Regions from separate parts of the Neobacillus sp. Fa239 genome, predicted to be linked through region 3. Evidence: riboswitches for the same ligand, from Rfam matches in the RefSeq annotation. Region 3 holds a riboswitch; each other region holds the start of a gene.
What was found. A riboswitch is a leader RNA that binds a small molecule or an ion and turns the genes downstream of it on or off. The one in region 3 is predicted to bind cobalamin.
Positions count from the first base shown of each region.

Region 1 (8,049 bases), 330 kb from region 3:
CATGACACGGTGGAAACGATTAAAGCCCGATGGGTGGCATCCGGGTCATCCCCCGCGTCTTTAATCGTACTGGCGCTGGCCGTTTGTTCTGTATAATCACAGTTTTCGATCTGAAACGTAGCGAACCTTTTAATGGGCAAATAAATCGTAGATTCTGTTTGCGGTTCACCAGTTATTAAGGCCGTTAGTGCCGCTTTTGTTGTAGCGGTTGCACAGGCCCCTGTCGTATATCCTTCCCTCAGCTTTCCTTTTGGTACCTCTTGCATAGGTTATGCCCGGTCGGCCATTATGGAAATGGCATTTAATGCTGCAACGGTCACGGTGCTGCCGCCTTTTCTGCCAATATTGGTGATGAAGGGGATATCGAGCTTGGCTAATTCTTCTTTTGACTCAGCGGCGGAAACAAACCCAACTGGCAGACCAATGACAAGACCTGGTTTCGCTTCGCCTTCTTTAATTAGGCGGATCAGTTCGAGTAAGGCGGTTGGGGCATTCCCGATGGCATAGATGCCGCCGTCCGCTTCTTTGATCGCTTTTCGCATCGAAATAATGGCTCGTGTGGTATTTAACCGTTTGGCTTCTTGCATAACATCCGGGTCAGAAATATAGACCTTGATTTCTCCGCCGTACTTTTCAATTCGTGCTTTATTAGCACCACTTTGAATCATCTGAACATCGGCCACCACTTTTTTCCCGCTCCGTATCGCGCGTATGCCGGACTGTATGGCGTCAGGATGAAAGAGGACGCTCTTCCCGAGTTCAAAGTCCGCGGATGCATGGATGATCCGCTGGACAATCGGATACTGTTCTTCGGTAAACGAGTGCTCTCCAATTTCTTCATTAATCATTTCAAAGCTTCTTCCTTCAATTTGTTCCGGTTGAACCGTTAAAGGTTTAAATTCAGTTCTAAAATCCAATTCTCTCACTCCTGTATTAAAATGATTGGTCTGTTTTGGCCGTTTGTCTGGAACCGACCTTTTTATGTAATTCCTCGATGACATCGACAAAATGAGCATAGACGGTTCCATAATTTAATTTCGGTCGGCCAATTATGACGACATCAATCCCCAGTTCCTTGGCGGCTTCCACCTTTTGATCAACCGATCCGACTTTCCCGCTCTCTTTAGTCACCATTAAGGTCACACCATATTGCTTATAAAGGGCTTTGTCGAACTCTTTTGAAAATGGTCCCTGGATCGCAATAATATTTTTCTGCGGCAGACCTAGCTGCTCACATTTTTCCATATTATCCACCCGAGGCAGCATCCGGGCGATCAAGCGGATGCTCGGATTATCTAATAGTTTTTCAGTGAAAATTTGAAGCGTCTTGCTTCCTGTCGTCAGCATCACCACGCCTTTTTTGGCCAATGCAAGCTCCGCTGCTTCCTCGTAGCTTTCGACGACTGTCATGTTGTCATATTGGAAAGTTTGAGACTCCCGTTCATACCGGATATAGGGAATTCCCGCCGTTTGCGCTGCCTTGATTGCGTTTTTCGAAGCTTCTTCCGCAAAAGGATGACTCGCATCGACAACCGCTTGAATCCCTTTTGTGTCAATCAATTCCACCATGTCTTCATCCGTTAATCTCCCTACTTGAACAGGTATTCCTGACTCCGTCAGTTCAAACGCTGCATTTTCTGTGACAACGGAGGCCAGGAGAGCGAATCCTTCCTTTTTTATTTCTAAAGCAAGGGCTCGTGCATCACTTGTACCGGCTAATACGAAAATCATCCTCTTTCCCCTGCCTTTTGCACGGCATGTTCATGATCATGGTGATGGTCATGGTCATGATGGTCATGGTCATGATGGTCATGGTCATGGTGGTGATGATGATCGATATGTTGCATCACATTGAGACGGTATTGGCAGGTATCGCAGTTCATCTTCACCTCATCACGAAGGGCTTCTTCCACTCGTTCTATTAAAATAGTCTGTAATTTTGGATGATAACCAAAATAGTCTGCCAATTGAAATTCAATCGCGGAGTATTGATTTTGAATAGGAACCATCATATCTTCTAACCGTTTTATCAAGATTCCTGTGAATAGAAAGTAAGGCAGGATGACCACTTTTTTTGCTCCTAGCTTTATACAGCGCTCAATCCCTTCGTTCACAAGAGGATTGGTCACCCCCATAAAAGCAGGTTCGACGATTTTATAGTTTGTTTTTTCCCATAGTAATCTAGCAATTTTATATAAATCACTATTCGCATCCGGATCGCTTCCGCCCCGTCCTAACAAAAGGATCGCCGTTTCGTCGTCTGATGCCTCCCAATTCTCGCCAATTTCCATTAATCTCGTTTTTAAAATTTCAAAGGTTTCCTCATGTACACCAATTGGCCGGCCATAAGTAAATTGAACAAGTGGATATTGCTTCTTTGCCTCATCAATGGCTGCTGGAATATGAATTTTAGAGTGCCCTGCCTGTAAGAGCATGATTGGAATTACGACAATATGGTCGGCCCCTTTCTCCACACATAGGTCGATGCCTTGAGTCACTGTTGGTCGTTCAAATTCTAAAAAGCACGTCTTCACCAGTATAGAATCGTCCCAATTCCCACTCATCTCACCGATGAACTCGCGAACCTGCTGATTTCCCTCTTGATCTTTGCTCCCATGCCCCACAAATAAAATTGCTTTCAAACTATTTCCTCCTCTTTGTTTGTAAATGCATTCCCTGATAATTGGCCACTAGACTTCTTCCCTTTACTCCCCGCAAACAGCCGCTTCGATTTTAAGGTTTGGTGTAATATCCTGGTACACAAAACCTTGCACCGCTTTGACCCGTTTAAAAAATTTATAGAAACGTTCATTCGGATAAGCCTTTTGTTTGTACTCTTGAACAATCCCCTCTATGACCTCGACAATTTGGTCCGGATGGATTCCTTCCGCTGCGATTTGGCCGGGATGTGCCGTTCTTCCAGCTGTCTTTGCCCCTAGAAATAAATCAAACGCTCCTTTGCGGTAGACAATGCCAATATCCTCTTTTACGGCTCCATAACAGGCCATTCCGCAGCCATTCACGCCAAGTTTTAATTCTTTTGGGAGTTCCATGCCGCCAAGCCTTTCCTGCAGCTCATCGGCATAAGGGATGGAATCCTTCTTTTCACCGTCACAAAAATCACAGGCTTTTACGGTTAATACGTCACCGACAGGAGCAATCAAAAAGTTTGCCGCCGTTAGTTTTTCAACAATCACATCAGGATTAGAGGTTAAAATTTGCAGCTTCATAAAATGGTCTTGTGTGTACTCCATGACACCTTCTTCTCCGACAATTTTGGAAAGAATGACCATCTGATTCGCGGTAAATTTTTTATTGGCGACACCAGAGCTGACCGCTACCTCAAAAATAGATTGAAAGTCTTGCTTCACCAATAAACCTTGAGCTCGTTCATCGTTCTCACCAAGGATCATTTGCAAGGCTTCCTCAGCCAGTTCTCTTGGCGACTCTTTCATTGGGGTTGGGGTGACTTGTTTCTTGTTCACCGGTGTTGCATCTTCCGTTTGCTCCAGTGCCCATGGTTCGGCTTCCTTTTGCAGACGCTGATGCGGTTTCAACGGCTGTATTGCCTGATTTAATGTATACTTCCGCTGATAACCGCGCGGAGTAATGATCAATCCTTCGTAGAAAAATGTTGAAGAGTTGCCAATTAAAACGGTAGTTAACATGCCAATTTCATGTTCGAGCATCTCTTGTAAATTGGTTAAAACGATCTTTTGACTATCACGGTAAGCACTTTTTACCAATCCTACAGGAGTGTCTGGCGAGCGATATTTTAAGAGAATTTTTTGAGCTTCCATAATCTGCCGTGTTCTTCTCCCGCTTTTTGGATTGTATAAGGCAACCACGAAATCAGCTTGAGCGGCCGCTTCGATTCTTTTCTCGATCAAGCTCCAAGGTGTCAAATGATCACTTAAGCTGATCGTACAGGCATCATGCATGACCGGTGCGCCTAATAAAGCAGCACAGGAGTTGATGGCGGAAATGCCAGGGACCACCTCCACTTCTACCCCTGAGTTTTTTTTCCAGCCTTTTTCGATTAGCACTTCATAAACCAGTCCTGCCATTCCATATACTCCGGCATCACCGCTCGAAATGACGGCTACCCTGTAACCGTGCTCGGCTTGTTTCACAGCCTCCTGGGCCCGGCTCACTTCTTCTGTCATTCCTGTGCTGATGATTTGCTTTCCAGCTATTAATCCCTTGATTAGATCAACGTATGTTTTGTAGCCGATGATAATATCACTTTCTTGGATGGCTTCTTTTGCCCGTCCAGAGATATGTTTTTCATCACCAGGGCCAAAACCAATAACGAATAATTTGCCTTTCATCCTATTACGCCACCTTCCAAAATTTCCAAAATCCAGATACTATCGGCTGTTAAACCTTTTCTTTAACAGCCTTTTGTATTCCTTCGATGCATTCCGACCCTTCTGGCTGTATGAATCCTTGTTCGGAATAGTGATAGATCGCATGCTCTTGAAGGCAATGACCTTCCGCCAGATGACGCCTTACAATTGTAGTTCCCACTTCTGGGCTTACGTTTTTATACCAAGTCCCTGATGGATAGACGATGGCAACGGGTGCATCCTTACATCTTCCATTGCATCGTGTTCTTGTTGTATGAATAAGTGAATCTAAATCTAAATTAGCAATTTCATTCCGAATGGCTTGTGTTGCTTCCTCCCCCCCTTTTCTCATACAGCTGCTGCCGTTGCAAATGAATACATGGTGTTTCGTCCCTTGTAAATTCCAAGTAGTCATGTCACACACTCCTTTTCGTTTTTTACGCAAAAAAGCACCCCTATGGACATAGGGGTGCAGAATATATACACAAAAAAATGCGATGTATGTTCAGCACTTCTACCTATGTTCCCGTAGGTTGATTGAAGCTCTTAGGTAAAGGCAGGTCTCCTGACTTAGGTTCATCATTCCATTGCGTCTTCCCGAATTCCTTCAGTGACATCTGCAACGAACTCCCCATACAGTGGCGGGTACCGTGACGGATTTATACCGTACTTCCCTATTAAGCACAAATTTTTAATGTGCACCTATCCTAATCTATTTAATTGTTAAAAAGGCTTGTTTCCTCTAAAGCAATACTTGGATCATAAAAAATGATTTTGAATCATCATAACGCAAAAATCCGTTCAACATGAGTTGAACGGATAAAACGTAAGCACAAAGAATGTTAATAAATAATCATTTTTGTCCAAACGTTCCATCTTCTCAACCCCCGAAGAAATTAGAAACTTTAACAGCTAAGACAGGTCTCCTGACTTGTGTATCTTCCTACTTTAGACCCTTCCCGTATCGTCTATATATACGTTTCAGTGGTTTGTCTATTTCGTCCACACTCACAGTTGCGGGGACAGTTCTGGTATTGCACCAGATTCCCTATTAAGCCCTAAGGCATCTTAACTAATTGTTAACAAATTAGTATTTAATTTATGAGATATTATTATACTAGTCTATCAGATTTAATATTTCAAGAGTTTATTAAACTTCTTTTACGAAAACGCTGCCCGCCAATAACTTCATCTTGTTTAAATAATTATCAATAAGCCGAAAATATACAAGTTTTTATTAATTTCCTTGCATATTTCGGCTTTGTTACATTCAAAAAACATCCTTCATAAACATCATTTTTTAATTGCCATATACAGCTACGTGTTTGTCTTTTGCAGATCCATTCCAATAAGTTTCGATGATATGGTGTGCGAATTAGTTAAATAGCCTTTCCAACCTTCGTTTTTTAACATAATTTGTAATAAGAAAGCACCATTGTACCAGTTGCGATTTAGTTGCAACTCAAATAAGGAGGTATTGATTTATTAAAAAAATTATTATGAACGAATCGATTCAATCCAATGTGGTAAGGCTTGTATCGGAAAACGGTCAACAAGTGTTACCGACAGTTCAGGCGCTTAAGATGGCAATGGAAATGGGATTGGACCTTGTCCAAATCAGTGAGGCAGATCCACCGGTATGCAAGATTTTAGATGGTGGAAAATACAGATATGAATTACAAAAAAAAGAAAAGCAGAATAAACAGAATCAGGTAACCATCGAAACAAAAGAAATACGCATGTCCATCACGATTGACGAAAATGACTTTCAAACAAAAGTTAAAAGCGCGATTGGCTTCTTAACAAAAGGGTATCATGTAAAGGTGAGCGTCCGTTTTCGCGGGAGAGAAATCACCCATTCAAACATTGGGGAAGAACTTCTCAGCAATTTTTGCCAAGAGGTCAGCCACTTGGTGAAGTCTAAAACAAACGCCACATTGCAAGGCCGCATCTTGTCGATTTTGTTGAAACCATAAAAAAGAGCCTATTAAAGGCTTTTTTTATTGGCTCAATTGTGCGATCAGCGAGAACTAATCAAAATTTTGCAGTATTGATTGGTTTTAATGGTGCAATTCCTTATTTCAAATCCGAAAAAACTTATAAATTAAAAACGGTAGGTTTATTTTTATAGTGGTTTAAATTCATGCCGACTTGATGCAGGCAAGCTTTACGGTGAAAGTAGGAATTTTGCTGATTGCCTGCTTTTTTGTAAAAATATTATTTTTAAAAAAGGATTTGTTGATATTATTGTAGAATTCTGAAAATAACGACTTCTTGATATACGAGGTGATAATATTGAAAAAGCAGTTCATTTTTCTTATAATTTCGCTATTTTTAGTTTTTGTCTTGTTTTTCATGTTCCATGATTTCCGTTCAAAAAAAACAATCATTGCTGTACTTGATTCAGGAATAAGTCAAACAAAAAGCATAAAAAAGGCTCATGTTTTAAATGGATTTAATTTTATTAATCCCTTTCAAAAACCGAAAGACAAATACGGGCATGGGACAGAAATGGCAGAAATCATTTCTCAAATGTCACCAGATAACGAAATTCTTCCTGTAAAAGTGGTATCCGACAGGAATACAATCAATCACCCCTTCATGGGACTGGCTATTCTTTACAGTATCGTAAAAGGTGCAGATGTAATTAACATGAGTTTTTCCTATACCCCAATGGATTTTTTTACATCTTTGATGATAAAAGTTGGAGAAGCAAAAGGGGTGGTATTTGTCGCTGCAGCAGGAAATGAAGGAAAAAATAAGGTTGATTTTCCTGCGGACCAAAATGGTGTGATTGCGGTTGGTGCTTATGATACAAAAACGAAAAGGATTGCAAGCTTTTCAAATTATGGAAGTAAAATCGCTGTATACGCTCCTGCCGATGATATTCCTAAAGTTTTGGGTAAAGGGACGAGTATGTCAACAGCATTTGTGACTGGAATTGTTGCGGATATGATGAAAGATGGTGTAAAAAAGGATAACATTAAAAAAGAACTGAGTAAAGACTGTGATTTATTAACCCTTAAGAAAATGAATTATGAAGCCATCGACATAAATTCTGCCTTCGCAAAATATATGAATAAACCCTATTTGGAATTAGACCAATATAAAACTTTTTCAAGAAATAAATTTCAAGTACTAAATCTGAAAACAGAAAACCTTGAGAAATTGACTGTTAAAATAAATAACAAGGAAATGAAAACGTTTACTATTTCGAATCAATTGTTGATTCCTCTTATATATGGGATGAACAACATCCGGTTAACAGGTTACGGTGCGAACCACTTAAAAACCGTGAAAGATGCGGTTATCCTATACGAGCCAAAGCCCCCTGTAGTCCAAGATGAGTATTATATTAAAAACGGCATAAAATATGTATTATTTACCATTCGGGATTTATCGTTAAAAGAATTGAAGATTAACCATAAGAGAGTTGTTCCATCATTTATGGATTTGGAAGATCAAGATACCATTTATTCTTATCAAATGAAATATCAGAAGAATATCACCATAGAAGCAGAAGATTGCGCTGGAAACCGAACGGTCAAAACAATGGAAGGGTAATTTTTTAAAAAGAAATAGTTTAAGTTTGCTAAAGCATGTAGTGAGGATTAGCAAGGAAAACGTAAGCTTGTAAAAGAGCTTCCTGCGTTGAATGAAAAAGTAGAAGTTTCCTTATAATTAAAAAGATCTTGTCCTA
Region 1 is NZ_AP041611.1:2,586,714-2,594,762, reverse strand. It holds gene ACZ5XR_RS12465 (cobalt-precorrin-5B (C(1))-methyltransferase) at 1-266, opposite strand, end outside; gene ACZ5XR_RS12460 (precorrin-8X methylmutase) at 270-917, opposite strand; gene cobK (precorrin-6A reductase) at 934-1,731, opposite strand; gene ACZ5XR_RS12450 (sirohydrochlorin chelatase) at 1,728-2,642, opposite strand; gene cobJ (precorrin-3B C(17)-methyltransferase) at 2,706-4,331, opposite strand; gene ACZ5XR_RS12440 ((2Fe-2S) ferredoxin domain-containing protein) at 4,381-4,764, opposite strand; cobalamin riboswitch at 4,888-5,070, opposite strand; cobalamin riboswitch at 5,249-5,435, opposite strand; gene infC (translation initiation factor IF-3) at 5,849-6,325, shown strand; gene ACZ5XR_RS12430 (S8 family peptidase) at 6,645-7,913, shown strand.
Region 1: another riboswitch for cobalamin. It lies ahead of ACZ5XR_RS12440 ((2Fe-2S) ferredoxin domain-containing protein); the one in region 3 lies ahead of cobT (nicotinate-nucleotide--dimethylbenzimidazole phosphoribosyltransferase).

Region 2 (8,049 bases), 850 kb from region 3:
TGCTAAATTACGTAATCTTAAAGGGCTCCATTGCGGTAGATGGGACAAGTTTAACCGTTTTTGGCAAAACTGAGTCAAGTTTTACGATTTCCCTTATTCCCCATACATTATCAGAAACCATCCTGGGTTTGAAGGGACAGGGTGAAGTCGTCAATTTGGAATGTGATATGATTGGAAAATATGTCGGCCATTTTTTAACAGGTCTTAAAGGGAACCAAAAGGAAAAAGGAATTTCCCTTTCATTTTTAGAAGAAAACGGATTCGTATAAAACAAAGGAGTGAGAAGATTGTTTAATACCATTGAAGAGGCTATTCATGAATTAAAACAAGGGAATGTCGTCATCGTATGTGATGACGAGGATAGAGAAAATGAAGGTGATTTCATCGCCTTAGCAGAAAAAGCAACGCCAGATGTCATTAATTTGATGGCTACCCATGGAAGAGGGTTAATATGTGTTCCAATTGAAGAGGAGCTAGCTCAAAAACTGAATTTATGGCCAATGGTAGCGAAAAATACAGATGCCCATGGAACAGCTTTTACCGTCAGCATTGATCATAAATTTACATCAACAGGAATTTCGGCTTTCGAGCGTTCCGCAACCGTTTTAAGCATGCTCGATCCGGAAGCAAAACCAGACGATTTTAAAAGACCCGGGCATATTTTTCCTTTGATCGCTAAAAAAGGCGGTGTATTAAGGAGAACAGGCCATACGGAAGCGGCTGTCGATTTAGCCAATTTATGCGGGGCAAAGCCTGCTGGCGTGATTTGCGAAATTATGAATGAGGATGGGTCTATGGCACGAGTTCCTCAATTGCGGAAAATTGCTGATGAATTAAACCTGAAAATGATTACAATAAAAGACCTGATTGAATATCGCAATAAAAAGGACCGGCTGGTCAAACGGGAAGTGGAAATCACACTGCCTACAGAATTTGGCACTTTTAAAGCAATCGGGTATACAAATTTTGTAGACCAAAAAGAGCATGTCGCATTAGTGAAAGGGGAAATTGATCCCGAAAAACCAACTCTCGTCAGAGTACATTCGGAATGTTTAACGGGTGATGTTTTTGGCTCCTATCGCTGTGATTGCGGCCCGCAGCTTCATGCAGCCCTTAAGCAGATTGAGCAAGAGGGTAACGGAGTCCTATTATACATGCGCCAGGAAGGGCGGGGCATTGGCCTATTAAATAAACTAAGAGCCTACAAGCTCCAGGAAGAGGGTTACGATACAGTCGAAGCGAATGAGATGCTAGGCTTTGGTGCTGATTTAAGGGAATACGGGATCGGTGCTCAAATATTAAAGGATTTAGGCATTACGAAAATGAAGCTTCTAACGAATAATCCTCGAAAAATTAAGGGTTTAAAAGGCTATGACCTTGAGGTGGTGGAGCGGGTTCCGCTTCAAATGGAATTGAGAAGAGAGAATGAAAACTATTTAAAAACAAAACATGACAAGCTGGGACATCTTTTACATTATTAAACATAAATGGAGGATCAAATGATGGGACATATTTTTGAAGGCAATTTAGTTGGAACAGGGTTAAAAATAGGGATTGTAGTTGGGCGGTTTAATGAATTTATTACTGGTAAATTACTTAGCGGTGCCCAAGATGCCTTGAAGAGGCATGGGGTTGATGAAGCGGACGTTGATGTGGCTTGGGTACCAGGGGCATTTGAAATTCCGTTAGTTGCTCAAAAAATGGCGAAAAGTAAAAAGTATGACGCAGTTATTACTCTCGGGACTGTTATTCGGGGATCTACCCCTCATTTTGATTATGTTTGTAATGAGGCGGCGAAAGGCGTTTCCGCAACAGCCTTAAATAGTGGTATACCAGTCATTTTTGGGGTACTTACCACCGATTCCATTGAGCAGGCTATTGAACGGGCCGGAACAAAGGCTGGCAATAAAGGCTGGGATGCGGCGACGGCAGCAATCGAAATGGCTAATCTTTTCAGAAGTATCGAGCAATAAGATATGGATTTATGAAGCAAACCAATAGGCAAACTATTTTCTGTTTGCCTATTTCAATTATCAACTACTTTTTTTATAAATCTATACAAATAAAAAAATATATATAATAATAGAGATAACATAAAAAAATGAAAGAACAGGTGCTAAAATCTTGAAAGAGATTGTAGCTTAAAAGGGAAGTTGGTGTAATACCAACGCGGTCCCGCCACTGTAAATGGGAGCAACCTATAATATGTCACTGTCAAAATAGATGGGAAGACATAGGAAGCCATGACCATGAGCCAGGAAACCTGCCTGTTTTTAAACACCTGCAGCCTACGGGGATAGGAGAGTGTTAAGCATTTAAACGTAAGCATTGCGTTTTTTCTTAACATTACATAACACCCTCCTCCAATTTGGGGGATTTTTTTATGGGAAATTTTAAAAGGGGAGACAGACATGAAGAGCAGAAAATCAAATTTATGGATGGCAGCAATACTTTTGTTTGCATTATTAACAAGCGGATTCCAAATTCCAGCATTTGCAGCAATAGAGGGGCAACAAGGGACGGTTTCCGTTTTTGGAACCGATGAAGCAGCACCATTACTGCCTGAAAAGACCATTCAATTAGGAGATAAAGAAACCGCTACGGAAGCATTGGAAAGTGCAGTTGGGAAAGAAAATGTGGAATATTCTCATTCTACCTACGGTGATATGGTGACGGCGATCAGCGGATTAAAGGCAGAAGGAACCAATTATTGGGCTTTCTATGTGAATGGAGTAGCCGCACAAATGGGGGCCGATACATACATTGTCCAGAATGGTGACAAAATCAGTTTCCGTTATACGGACTGGACGAAGCCTCCGCAAAGCAGCGTGTCCATTAAAGTGGTAGATGATAAGCAAAACATAATGAATAATTTATCAGGGATTACCATTATTGGGCATCCTACCGCTTTGCAGCTTTTGCAGACTGCCCTTGGGCCTGATAAGGTAGGGTTAACAGATACCCAATACGGAAAAATGATAACTTCGATCAACGGAATGAAAGCAGAAGGCACCAATTATTGGGCATTTTATATTAATGGAAAAATGGCACCGGTTGGAGCAGACAGCTATCAGCTACAGTCGAATGATCAAATCAGTTTTCAGTTCGAATCCTGGCAGGCTCCCGGTGATAATGGAAATAATGGAGATAATGGAGATAATGGGAATGACAAGCCAGTCGTTCAACCAATTTCCAATGTGACAGTAAATAAAGCAATCAGCTCTGTCGATGGATACGTCATGAAAGAGAAAATAGGTGAATGGGAAGCTATTGCCTTGAAACAAACAGGCAGAAAGATTCCTGCCAGCTATCTGCAAAATGTGAAAAAGCAAATGATCCAGAATCAAGGTCAATTTCATAAAATCACCGATACGGAAAGATATGTTCTTGGAATTCTTGCAGCCGGTGGGGACCCCACGAATATTGAAGGTTATAATCTAGTGAAGGAAATATATAATGGAAACGTGACCAAACAAGGTTTAATCGGTGTTGCCTATGCGCTAATTGCGCTTGACAGCGCGCACTTTCAAATCCCGGCATCTGCTGTTTGGACGAGAGAAAAGCTGGAAAACTATTTGCTTGAAAAACAAAACAAAGACGGCGGCTGGGCCTGGGATGAAAGCAGCACAAGCGATATTGATACAACGGCGATGATCTTATCAGCATTTGCTCCATATAAAAACCAAGCGAACATGAAAGTAAAAATAGATAAAGCCGTTCAATATTTATCGAAGCAATACCTTGGCCATAAAATCAACAATAGTACGACTGCTTCCCAAGTAGTCATCGCCCTTTCAAGTTTGGGGATTAATGCCAGTGAAGGCTTATTTGCGGATAGCAAGTCAAACCTGCTCCAATATTTATTATCCTTCCAAAATAAAGACGGCGGATTTGGCTGGAAAAGCGGGGATTCAAGTGACCCGGTATCGTCTACTCAAGGGTTCCAGGCATTAGCAGCCTACCTGCTTTATACGAAAGGAAGCGGTTCATTGTATCAGTTGCCGCTCTTGAAACAGGCTCCGGTCAATGAGCAGGCGGCTCCAGCCACAAACATTAAAAATGGTCATTCTTTACCGGACACGGCAAGCAACGCAGAGAATCTTCTCCTTTTAGGGGCAGTGTTCATCCTGATCGGGATGGCAGCATTCTTTTTGTTTAATAGGAGGAAATCAGCTTGAGGCGATTTTTAACATTAATGATCACCATCCTGCTTTCGGTAAGTCTAGCGGGGTGTGGTGGTACATCAGCGAGTTCCACAGGCCAAGCCAAAAAGGATACAAAGCCCGTAGTGATAGCGGTCCAAAAGGATACTAGTAAAAGCCCGACCGTTCCTGTACAGCCAAAAGCAAAATCTACGGCAATTCCGGCTGTGAAAAAAGAAAGTACAAAAATCAATGAGCCAAAAAAAGCAGTTATAACCGAAAAGAAAACAAATACTGCTGAAAAACAAAAAACAGTAACAACAATAAAACCTGCAGTAAAACCTGCAGTAAAACCTGTAGTAAAACCTAATAGCCAGACATCCGGAGCAAAGCCCGTAACAAAAACACCTGTTCAGAAGCCGATTTCGACCGTTACCATTTCGATTGTAGGTCCGAAAGATCATCGAAATATTCTCGCTGCCGAAAAAGTAAGCTTTCAGGACGGAGATACAATTTATGATATTCTCATGCAAGCTGCCAAAAAACACGGGATCCAGGTTGATTCCCGTGGCAGCGGCGCAACCGCTTATGTAGAGGGAATCGATAATATTTATGAGTTTGACTACGGTGTCAAGAGCGGCTGGATTTTTAAGCAAAACGGTAGCAGTTTGACAAGAAGTGTCGGGGTTATGAAAGTCAAAGCAGGGGACAGTATTCAATGCCTATACACGGAATAAGCGATAGAAGCATGGGATTTCGTTTTGAACGGTTACACCCGCTGGTTACTTTTCTTTACTATGTGGGGAGTGTCGCCCTTATGATTCTTATGCTTCATCCGGTTTTCTTGGTTTCGGGGTTCGTCATGATATTGATGATGAACCTCCTCCACGATCGGTTTCAGGGACTTCGGCACTGGCTTGTTTTCATTTTTTCAACCTTTTTGCTAATGGTGATCCTGAATCCTCTTTTTAATGAGAGAGGGCGTCATGTTTTATTTGAAATCCACCAGCATCGCTTCACATTGGAAGCGATTACCTATGGAGGAATGAATGCAATGGCGATTATCGCCATTATTGTCCTCTTTATTTCCTATAACATTGTGATGACGCCAAATAAATTGTTATTTTTATTTACAAAATTTTTACCGCAGTTTGCCGTCCTCTTAATGCTGACGCTCCGGTTTATCCCGTTAATGAGACGAAGATTGGAGGAGATTTCAGTTATACAAAAAAGTAAGGGACTCTCGGTAACTCAGGGACAATGGAAATACCGGGCAAGAAACGCGATGCTTTTTGTCCAGGCACTATTAACTTATTCCCTGGAAGAAGCCATCCAAACGGCAGATTCCATGAAAGCGCGGGGGTACGGTTCCCATCAGCGCTCAAGCTATGAGCATTTTACTTTTCGAAGCGGCGATTTGCTGGCAGGTATCTATTTGCTGATTTTGTTTACGCTGATTATTTACGGGAGAGCTTTTGGCTTTGGATTTTTGCAAATTTATCCGGTCATGGAATCTTGGCATTTATCTGTGATGGATGTTCAAACACTTATCTTTTATTTATTATTTATAAGCTTTCCATTATTTGTTGAAGCAGGGGGGATGCTTAGATGGCGATTATTCAATTAAATGATGTTTCCTTTACCTACCCAGACTGTTCAGATCCAGCCATCAGGAATCTTTCCCTTGAAATAAAGAAGGGACAGTTTGTCGTCCTGTTCGGTGCATCCGGTTCAGGCAAAAGCACCCTTCTCCACTTATTAAAAAACGAGATTCGCCCGCACGGAAATCTGACAGGTGACATTTTGATAAAAGGGGAATCAAGTGGGATAGGATTTGTTTTTCAAGATCCGGAAAATCAAGTGGTTGCAGATGATGTGCTGCACGAAATGGTTTTTGGTCTCGAAAACATTGGTCTGTCTCCGAGTGAAATGAGAAGCCGGGTCGCGGAAATGGTTCATTTTTTTGGTGCAGAATCCTTGCTCCACAGAAAAACCCATGAGCTTTCCGGCGGGAGAAAGCAACAGATAAATTTAGCTTCTATCCTCTTGATGCAGCCGGATATATTGTTATTGGATGAACCAACCGCCCAATTGGACCCGGTTAGTTCAAGAGAATTTTTAGATATGCTGAAACGGCTGAACGAGGAATTTGGAATGACGATTATTTTGGCCGAGCACCGACTCGATGAAGTGTTTACCATGGCAGATCAAATTGTCATGATGGAAAAAGGACAGGTTCTTTTAAGCGGCGAACCTAGGAAAGTACTTGAAAAGGTTTGGAATTCTCCAAATCAAGCCTTTGTGCCAAGCATCCCGGCGCTATTTTTTAGTATGGGAGGCAACGGGGATGTTCCCTTAACCGTAAAAGAAGGAAGAAACTGGGTTCAGCAAGCGGCACCACAAATAGTTGAGAAAAATGTATCTTTGAATCCAAGAAATTGTGGTGAGGTATGGCTGAAGGCCAAGAAGGTACAATTTCGCTACGATAAGAAATCCGAATTCATCTTAAATGAGCTCGACCTTTCATTAAACAAAGGGGATTTTTACGCTTTGCTCGGCGGAAACGGGTCAGGAAAGTCCACTTTATTAAAAGTGCTGGCGGGGTTGGTGAAACCGGAAAGCGGCCGGATTTTTTATGAAAATAAACCTTTGAAAAAAATCAATCTCCCGAAAACAATCGGGTATTTGCCGCAAAATCCAAAGCTATTTTTCATTCAGGATACGGTAGGAAAAGAAATGGAAGTCATAATGGAGCAGTGGGGCATTCTTCGAGATGATAGAGTAAAACAGCTTTTGGTAGATTTGGGCATCGATCAATTGCTTGAAATCCATCCATATGATTTAAGCGGCGGGGAGCTTCAAAAGGCGGCGATGGCTTGTTTATTACTAAGAAAACCGGAAATTCTTCTTTTAGATGAACCGACAAAAGGGTTGGATCCCATTTCTAAAGAGAATCTCGCTAAAATTCTTGGCAAACTGAATGCTGAAGGAATCACCATTTTTATGTCTACTCATGACGTAGAATTTGCTGCCCAATATGCAACGACATGCGGCATGATGTTCCAGGGGAAGATTACAGCAGAAGGAGCACCAGAAAGCTTTTTCAAAGGCAATTTCTTTTATACAACCATGGTTCAGCGGCTTTTCCGGGAAACCTCCGTGATCACAAAAGAGGAGGCACTAGGAAGATGCGTTTTAATCGAGTCTTAATGAAAGTTATCTTATTTTTCCTTGTTGTTGGGGTATTATTGACCTCTTTTTGGTGGGAAGATCAATATTTACTCTTGAGCTTTGGAATGGTAATTTTGATATTTGGACTATTTTTGATTCGTTTTGAAGGAAGAAAGGTCGATCCACGAGAATTGGTCCTGCTTGCCGTTTTGGCGTCCATTGCCGCTGTTGGCCGGATTCCGTTTGCCAGTATTCCGAGCGTGCAGCCGACGACATTTGTCATCATGATGGCCGGTTTGGTATTCGGGGCTGAAAGCGGCTTTATTATTGGAGCTGTGGCGGCCCTTGCTTCCAATATGATCCTTGGTCAAGGTCCGTGGACACCGTGGCAAATGGCGGCATGGGGACTTGTTGGTTTTACAGCAGGGCTTTTAAAGAATACGAAACTGTTGCAGTGGAAGTGGGGAAGGCTTCTCTTCGGGTTGATCTGGGGCTTTTTATTTGGCTGGATTATGAACATCTGGGGCTTACTTTCCATGGTACAGTCGGGTACGCCGCTAAACATGAACACAATCGTTCCTTATTTTGCTGGAAGTGCCTTATTCGATTCCATGCATGCTGTTTCAAATGTTTTCTTTCTCCTGGTATTCGGTAATGCCTGGCTGAAAATATTGACTCGTTTTCAGAGGAAATATGGATTGTTGGAAAAATAAAACCTCCTGTTCAGCAAGAGCAG
Region 2 is NZ_AP041611.1:2,067,919-2,075,967, forward strand. It holds gene ribE (riboflavin synthase) at 1-269, shown strand, start outside; gene ACZ5XR_RS09835 (bifunctional 3,4-dihydroxy-2-butanone-4-phosphate synthase/GTP cyclohydrolase II) at 288-1,481, shown strand; gene ribH (6,7-dimethyl-8-ribityllumazine synthase) at 1,503-1,973, shown strand; cobalamin riboswitch at 2,095-2,285, shown strand; gene ACZ5XR_RS09845 (DUF4430 domain-containing protein) at 2,412-4,178, shown strand; gene ACZ5XR_RS09850 (DUF4430 domain-containing protein) at 4,175-4,879, shown strand; gene ACZ5XR_RS09855 (energy-coupling factor transporter transmembrane component T) at 4,861-5,769, shown strand; gene ACZ5XR_RS09860 (ABC transporter ATP-binding protein) at 5,751-7,352, shown strand; gene ACZ5XR_RS09865 (ECF transporter S component) at 7,331-8,026, shown strand.
Region 2: another riboswitch for cobalamin. It lies ahead of ACZ5XR_RS09845 (DUF4430 domain-containing protein); the one in region 3 lies ahead of cobT (nicotinate-nucleotide--dimethylbenzimidazole phosphoribosyltransferase).

Region 3 (8,049 bases):
ACCAAACTTCTGCCCATGATCCGCTCAATGGGTATGTACCGATTGGCTATTCGTTAGAAGAGGCAGATAAATTAAGAAAAGAAGATCCAACTCATTATGTGAAGCTTTCGAAGCAAAGTATGGCGACACATGTAAAAGCCATGTTAACGCTGCAGCAAAAAGGCGCCGTTACATTTGACTATGGTAACAACATTCGTCAGGTGGCAAAAGACGAAGGTGTTGAAAATGCATTCGATTTCCCTGGATTCGTTCCAGCCTACATCCGTCCATTGTTCTGCGAAGGAAAAGGACCTTTCCGCTGGGCAGCATTATCTGGCGATCCAGAAGATATCAGAAAAATTGACGATGCATTACTTCGTGTATATAAAGATGATGAGCATCTTTGTAAATGGGTTCGTATGGCTCAAGAAAAAATCGCGTTCCAAGGGCTTCCTGCACGTATTTGCTGGCTTGGATACGGTGAAAGAGCACGCTTTGGTAAAATCATTAATGACATGGTTGCGTCGGGTGAAGTTTCAGCTCCCATCGTTATCGGTCGTGACCACTTAGATGCTGGTTCTGTTGCTTCTCCAAATCGTGAAACAGAAAGCATGAAAGACGGCAGTGATGCAATATCTGACTGGCCCATCCTAAATGCGATGATTAACGCTGTTGGGGGCGCAAGCTGGATTTCTTTACACCATGGCGGCGGCGTAGGTATGGGATATTCCCAGCACTCTGGTATGGTTATCGTTGCCGATGGTACGAAAGAAGCAGAAGCACGTTTAGAGCGCGTATTAACAACTGACCCTGGTATGGGTGTTGTCCGCCATGCTGACGCCGGTTATGAAATAGCGATTAAAACAGCGAGAGAAAAAGGCATCAAAATGCCAATGTTAAAGCAAGATTAAGAACAAACCGAAAAGGTTTGAAACTAATGAGTAAAGCACTTTTTATCAGAAATGCTTCTCAACTCGTGACCTTACAAGGGAGCTCAACAGCTCCCTTTGTTAAAGGTGCGATGTCTGACCCAAGTTGTTTTGGAAGGTAATAATTAATTGGATAGATATGTGGAGTGGAAATATGACTTATTCAATAAAATTTGTAAAAAAAAAGGAACAAGCTATGAATTTTTGGTCCGGTGGAAAAACAAGGCAACTGGCCATATATCCTGAAGATGCGGATTATAGTAAACGGAATTTCCAATGGCGCATTAGTACTGCTGATGTCGAAGTTCAAGAATCCCTATTTACGCATCTACCAGGTGTCCAAAGAGTAATAATGATAATTAATGGTGAAATGTACCTTGAGCATGAAGGAAAACATTCGGTGGTTTTGAAGCCTTTTGAGCAAGATCGCTTTGATGGTGGATGGACAACAAGAAGTAAAGGGATAGTTAAAGATTTTAATTTAATGTTATCAGAGGGTTGGGATGGAGGGCTTTCCTTCATTCAGTTTAATAAGGATATTCAAGATTTAATGTTGGATGCAACAGGAACGGCAGAGGTTTTTTATTGTGTTGAAGGAATGGTAAGAGTTGAAATAGGTGAAGATGAGCCTTTATTTTTCGAAAAAGGTGATACATTGATTATTATGAGGGAGAATTTATCTGAAGAAACGAATATTAAGTTTTGTAATAAAATTAAAAAAGAGGTTTCTATTATTAGAGCAATAATTGTTAATCAATACCAGTAGACATTCTTATTAACTTTAATTTGGTGCAAAAATTGCATATCAACCGAGGGGCGCCTATGGAGTTATTTAGGTTAATAAAATTAACTGCCTAAAATATTGATCTTCCTAAATATGTTATAGAAAATTTTGTAAGTGCTTTCATAAAAAGGAACAAATTAACAAAGGGAGGATGAATGGAGAATGAATTCAGTTCAACAAGAATTAGACTTTACAGAGGAATTGGTTCAAGAAGAAAAAAAGCTACAACGGGCATTGAAATCCCGGCATTTAACGATGATCTCGATTGGAGGGGCAATCGGGACGGGATTGTTCCTTGGAAGCGGTGCGGCTATTTCCCAAGCTGGGCCGGGAGGGGCATTGTTTGCTTATATTTTTATCGGGGCAATGGTGTACTTTGTCATGACAAGCTTAGGGGAACTATCTGCCTTTATGCCGACAAGCGGTGCGTTCAGCACATACGGGACCAAATTTATTGATCCGGCCTTTGGTTTTGCTCTTGGATGGACTTATTGGTTTAGTTGGGCTATGACCATAGCGGTAGAATTAACTGCTTCAACGATGGTAATGAAATTCTGGTTTCCGGATAGTCCATCGATGCTTTGGAGTTTCGGATTTTTAGCACTAATTTTTCTATTAAACTATTTATCCGTTAAGGGATATGGTGAAGGGGAATATTGGTTTTCCATTATCAAAGTTGTGGCAATTGTTATCTTTATTGTCATAGGGCTGCTAATGATTGTTGGAATTATGGGCGGACAAGCAATCGGATTTAAAAACTTCACAGTGGGAAAAGCACCTTTTAGTGGAGGTATACTTGGCACTTTTGCGATTTTCCTGGCTGCTGGTTTCTCTTTTCAAGGTACAGAAATTGTCGGGGTTGCTGCAGGCGAAAGCGAAAACCCTGCTAAAACGATCCCGAAGGCAGTTAAAAGTATTTTCTGGAGAATTCTCATCTTTTACGTATTGGCAATCTTTGTCATAGGGCTCATTATCCCCTACAACAACCCAAGTTTGTTAAGTAATGATATCATGGTTAGTCCATTTACTCTTGTATTTAAAAAGGCAGGGCTTGCCTTTGCAGCGGGACTTATGAATGCTGTCATTTTAACAGCCATTTTATCGGCAGGTAATTCAAGCGTATATGCTTCAACGCGGATGTTATATGCCATGGCAAAAGAAGGACAGGCGCCGAGGATATTTGCTAAACTTAATAAGCGTGGTGTTCCTTTTGCAGCCATTATTTTAACGACGATCATTGGCATGTTTGCCTTTTTATCTTCCATCTTCGGTGATGGCGTTGTGTATGTATGGTTAATGAATGCAGTCGGCATTACAGGATTTATTTTCTGGCTTGGAATTTCAGCGAGCCACTATCGGTTCCGTAAAGCATTTGTGGCTCAAGGTTATTCACTTGATAAGCTGCCTTATCGGGCAAAATGGTATCCATTTGGACCAATATTTGCGCTTTCTGTTGGTTTACTCGTCACTTTAGGTCAAGACTACCAGGCGTTCCTTTCAAACAAAATTGATTGGGGCGGAGTAATTGCCGCCTATCTTGGCATTCCTCTATTCTTTTGCTTATGGTTTGGCTTTAAGTTCATAAAGAAAACAAAGGTAGTGAAACTAGAAGAATGCGAATTTGATTTTGACTATGCGAAAAAACATGATTGATCAATCTTAGGAAAAGGTGCCCAAGAGCCAATTTTTGGGCACCTTTAACTTTTGAAAATGGACAGCACTCTTAAATGTTAGGGTGTTTTTGTTTAATGTGAGCCATTGCGTAACTTATTTTACTTCTAGGAGTGCCGCCAAAAGGGGCTTTCTTTGGAGTAACACTTGTGATGTTTTATAGGAAAGCGGCTGTATCAAATCGATACGCTATTAAATCGATACGCTATTAAATCGATACGCTTTTAAATCTATATCTTAGTAAATGTCGATGTAATCTCGTCTAGCATTACCTGCCAGGCTTTTTAATTTGGATAGGGCTAAGTCACATATTCGCCATAAAGGATGGACTCAAACTGCTATTGCAGGTGTAACTGGTTTTGATAGGAAAACAATAGATGTTTTAAAAATAAATCTCCCTTGCAATAGATGTTGAAAGTATATTTCATTAAATCTTTCTTTAGTTGTTTTGCATATATTGCAGGAAATATTATCACTAGTCTCTAACTAGGGACTAGTATTGGTCTCATAGTAGAGACTGGTTCTGAGAAAATCATCTTAGATTAGTTACCTCTACGAGGCGTTTGCATGAATTGCAGACGCTTTTTTATTTTTAGGGTTAAGCAAATTACGGATTTCGTCGAAATATGATGATTATTGTCCAATCCAAACTTGTCCTAAGAAATATATTAAATAGAGGAAAGTATTCTTTCTTCAGATAACCCAATAGGTACTGGAGGTGATATACATGCTTGATGGATTGAGTATGTCTTTTACGTTAATCGTAGTATTGTTCATTCTACTAATCATTGTTGGTACTTCGTTTACGATCTAGTAAATTTTTTTTCGGGATTAAGTGCAGGCTGAGTAAACTTTCCCTTTGTCTAGACTACTGAAACGAAAGGAGGATGAATTACACATGTTTTTTTTCCCTGGCGGCTTTAGAAGAAGGTTTCTCCCTATTGAAATCGAAATCGAGATAGAAAGAAGAAGACGTATTGAAATCGAAATCGAGATAGAGAGAAGAAGACGTATCGAAATCGAAATTGAAAGAAGAAGACGCAGATTCTTTTAGACAAATGATTTAAACATGTTTCCAAAGAGCCTACGGGCTCTCTTTTTTAGGCTATTTTCACTTAAAAGTTTAAGAACTATTGACATGCATCAGTTACTGGAAATGGGACGGTTTAAGTGGCAAAGAAAAAAACCAATAGTTTCGTAGTGTACAAAACTTACAACTTTTAGCCCTTTTTTGGAAGTTCGAATGGAGATGAATGATAAAAGTTAATTGACAAAATTTACGAGCATATTTAATATTAAATTGTCCAATTAAATAAGAAATTTTCTCAGGTGCTTCAATTCGAAGATAATAGGGAAACCGGTTAAAGTCCGGTACGGTCCCGCCACTGTAATCAGCATTATTCGAACCGTTCAGCCACTGCAAAACAATTTGTGGGAAGGCTTCGGTGCTCGCTGTAAGTCAGGAGACCTGCCTGTGAAAAATAGCACAATATACCTTCGAGGAGAGGTAGGTTGAAGAATTATATATGAGGATTCCTGTACGTGAATCATATATACATATTTCAACATAAACTCTGCCGAATAAGGCAGAGTTTTTTCTTTTTTTGTAAGGGGTCGTTGCTAGATTAAAAGAAAGGAAGATGGTTTTGACAGATATTATTTATAATCGTGCAGCTGCAATCCGTCCGTTGAATAGCAAAGCGATGCAGAGAGCAGAGTTTCGCTTAGATGATTTAACAAAACCAAAAGGAAGCCTTGGAATCTTAGAACAAGCCATCATTCAGCTCGCTGGAATTACTGGAAACATTATTCCTTCAATAGATAATGCCGGCTGTGTTATTTTTGCTGCTGACCATGGTGTCAATGAAGAAGGGGTATCAGCTTATGATTCTCATGTTACGGAAGAAATGACGGTAAATATGTGCATGGGAGGTGCAGTGAGCAGTGTTTTGGCAAGACATAGCAGGATTGACCTACAAGTCGTTGACGTTGGAATAAATTCAAAAGTGAGGCACCCAAAAGCGGTGGTTCGTAAAATTTCCCTAGGTACCCGGAATTTTGTGCAAGACTATGCCATGTCTCGGGAGCACGCAGTAGAGTGTGTGTCTGTTGGTATGGAAATAGCTGATCAACTTATTGATGAAGGGAAGGAACTGTTGATTTTTGGAGAGATGGGGATTGGAAATACAACCTCCGCTGCAGCAATGGCTGCTGTTCTTTTAGATTTACCTGTGAAGCAAGTCGTAGGAAAGGGGACGGGCATTAGTGATAGGCAGCATCAGCATAAGATACAGGTTATTGAAACAGCGTTGACTAAACACTGTATTTGCAAGGATGATCCATGGGATATCCTAGCTGCCGTTGGCGGATTTGAAATCGGGGCAATGGCAGGAGCCATGATTGCCGCTTCCAGCCGGTCCATTCCAGTTGTACTAGATGGATTCATGACAGGTATCGCAGCGTTATGGGCCTCCCGTTTCAATAAGGATATTAAAAATTATTTGATTGCCTCCCATTGTTCATTGGAACAGGCACATACCTATGTATTAAAAGCATTGCAATTAGAACCAATGGTACAATGGCAGCTTCGCTTAGGTGAGGGGTCGGGAGCGCTGCTAATACTGCCCACTTTGCAGCAAGCGTGCCGAATTATGGCGGAGACATCTACCTTTGATGATGCGAAAGTGAGTAACCCACATCGTACGGAATTAAAAGAGGATGCTTTCATGGATTATGATGGTGAAGACACTCTTGGGCCATCTAAACTTGATTTTTCTCCTGCCGAACAGAAGGCAGTCTATAAAGCATTGGCGGCCCGCAGGGATATTCGTTCTTACTTGCCTGACCCCATTTCAAAGGAAGCTCTGGGACGCATTATTCAAGCTGCTCATTTAGCTCCATCCGTCGGTTTTATGCAGCCTTGGAATTTTATCGTTATATCAGATCAAAACATTTTAAATGAATTATATCGTGCAGTTGAGAAAGAAAGGATTCGGGCTTCGGTAAAATATACTGATATGAAACAAGACCATTATTTGCGGTTGAAGCTGGAAGGACTATTACAGGCGCCGATGACTATATGCGTAACGAATCATTCGGGAAGAGGAGGCCCGCATGTTTTGGGGAGGAATACCATTCCGGAAACGGACTTGATGTCAACAGCCTGTGCTATTGAAAATATGTGGTTAGCAGCTCGGGTAGAAGGGATTGCGATGGGGTGGATTAGCATCTATCAGAAGGAAGATGTTCGCAAGATTTTAGGAATCCCAGATTCGATTGATCCAGTCGCATTGCTTACTATCGGTTATACCTCCCATTTTCCGGATATCCCGATATTGGAAAGGGTCGGATGGGGAAAAAGATTAAATTTGAAAGAGCTCATCTTTCAAAATATATGGGGGGAAGAGGAGAAGGATGTATGAAAATTTACACACGCGGAGGAGATAAAGGTAAAACCTCCATTATTGGTAAAGCCCGCCGTTTTAAAGATGATATTCGGATAGAGGCCTATGGAACCGTTGATGAAGCAGGCGCTTATATCGGGCTTATTATAAGTGAACTTGAAAAAAGGTATGAGGATATTCGGGAACATCTCTTATCTGTCCAACAAATGCTTTGGAATGTCGGCGCAGATTTAGCTGCTGCTCCTGATGCAGATTACACCTACCGTACACCGGAAAATGCTGCTGGAGTGCTTGAACCCTTGATTGATTCCTATAAGGAGGAAGCAGATCAAATCACTAAATTTATTTTGCGTGGCGGAAGCCGTCATTCAGCGCAACTTCAAGTCGCCTGTACAATTGTCCGACGGGCAGAACGATGTACTGTAGCTTGTATGCGCCAGGAGGGAATTCATTTACCAGCTTTAAAATATTTAAACAGGTTATCTGACTTGCTGTTTGTCATGGCCCGGGCTGTTAACGCCAGAGAGAACATAAAGGATATCGAATATAGCAACAGCACGGAAGTATTCAAGAGCCCTGACAAAAGAGATTAGGTTGGATATGAATTGAAAAATAAATTTTTATTTAATGAAAAGGAGCCATCTTAAAATGAAAAAGCAAACACTTTTTACTCTGATTTCTATTATTGTCCCGACAGTTTTTTTAGCGGCTTGTGGAAATCAACAGACTGCTGCGTCTCCAAATAGTGCGAATGTAACTTCCCAAAGTCAGCCAAAGGAAAAAACATCAGCATTCCCTTTAACGGTCACAGATGAGGCTGGAAATAAAGTCACAATTCAAAAACAGCCACAACATATCGTATCCGTGACAGAAGGTACTGATGAAATCCTTGCAGGCATGATACCAAAAAGCAAGTTGGCTATGGTGACAACCTATTCAAGTGATCCACAATATTCCAATGTCATAAATTTTGTTAAGGGAATTCCGCAAATTCAAAATGCCAATGCAGAGACAATCATTGCGGCTAAACCTGACCTTGTATTATTAGCATCTTATACAAACCAAGGAATAGTTAATCAAATTAAACAAGCGGGCATTCCCGTCTATGAGTTTACCGATTTTACTTCTATTAGTTCCGTTGAAAAAAGTATCGAAGTGGTCGGCCAATTAGTAGGGGAGAGGGGAAAATCCAATCAGTTGGTACAGTCAATGGAATCGAAGATCAATACTATTTCAAATGCTGTTAAGGACAAAAAGAAATTGACGGTATTAGACTACAGTT
Region 3 is NZ_AP041611.1:2,913,088-2,921,136, reverse strand. It holds gene hutU (urocanate hydratase) at 1-890, shown strand, start outside; gene ACZ5XR_RS14120 (HutD/Ves family protein) at 1,063-1,674, shown strand; gene ACZ5XR_RS14115 (amino acid permease) at 1,855-3,345, shown strand; gene ACZ5XR_RS14110 (YjcZ family sporulation protein) at 4,091-4,177, shown strand; gene ACZ5XR_RS14105 (hypothetical protein) at 4,262-4,417, shown strand; cobalamin riboswitch at 4,674-4,853, shown strand; gene cobT (nicotinate-nucleotide--dimethylbenzimidazole phosphoribosyltransferase) at 5,010-6,785, shown strand; gene ACZ5XR_RS14095 (cob(I)yrinic acid a,c-diamide adenosyltransferase) at 6,782-7,360, shown strand; gene ACZ5XR_RS14090 (ABC transporter substrate-binding protein) at 7,416-8,049, shown strand, end outside.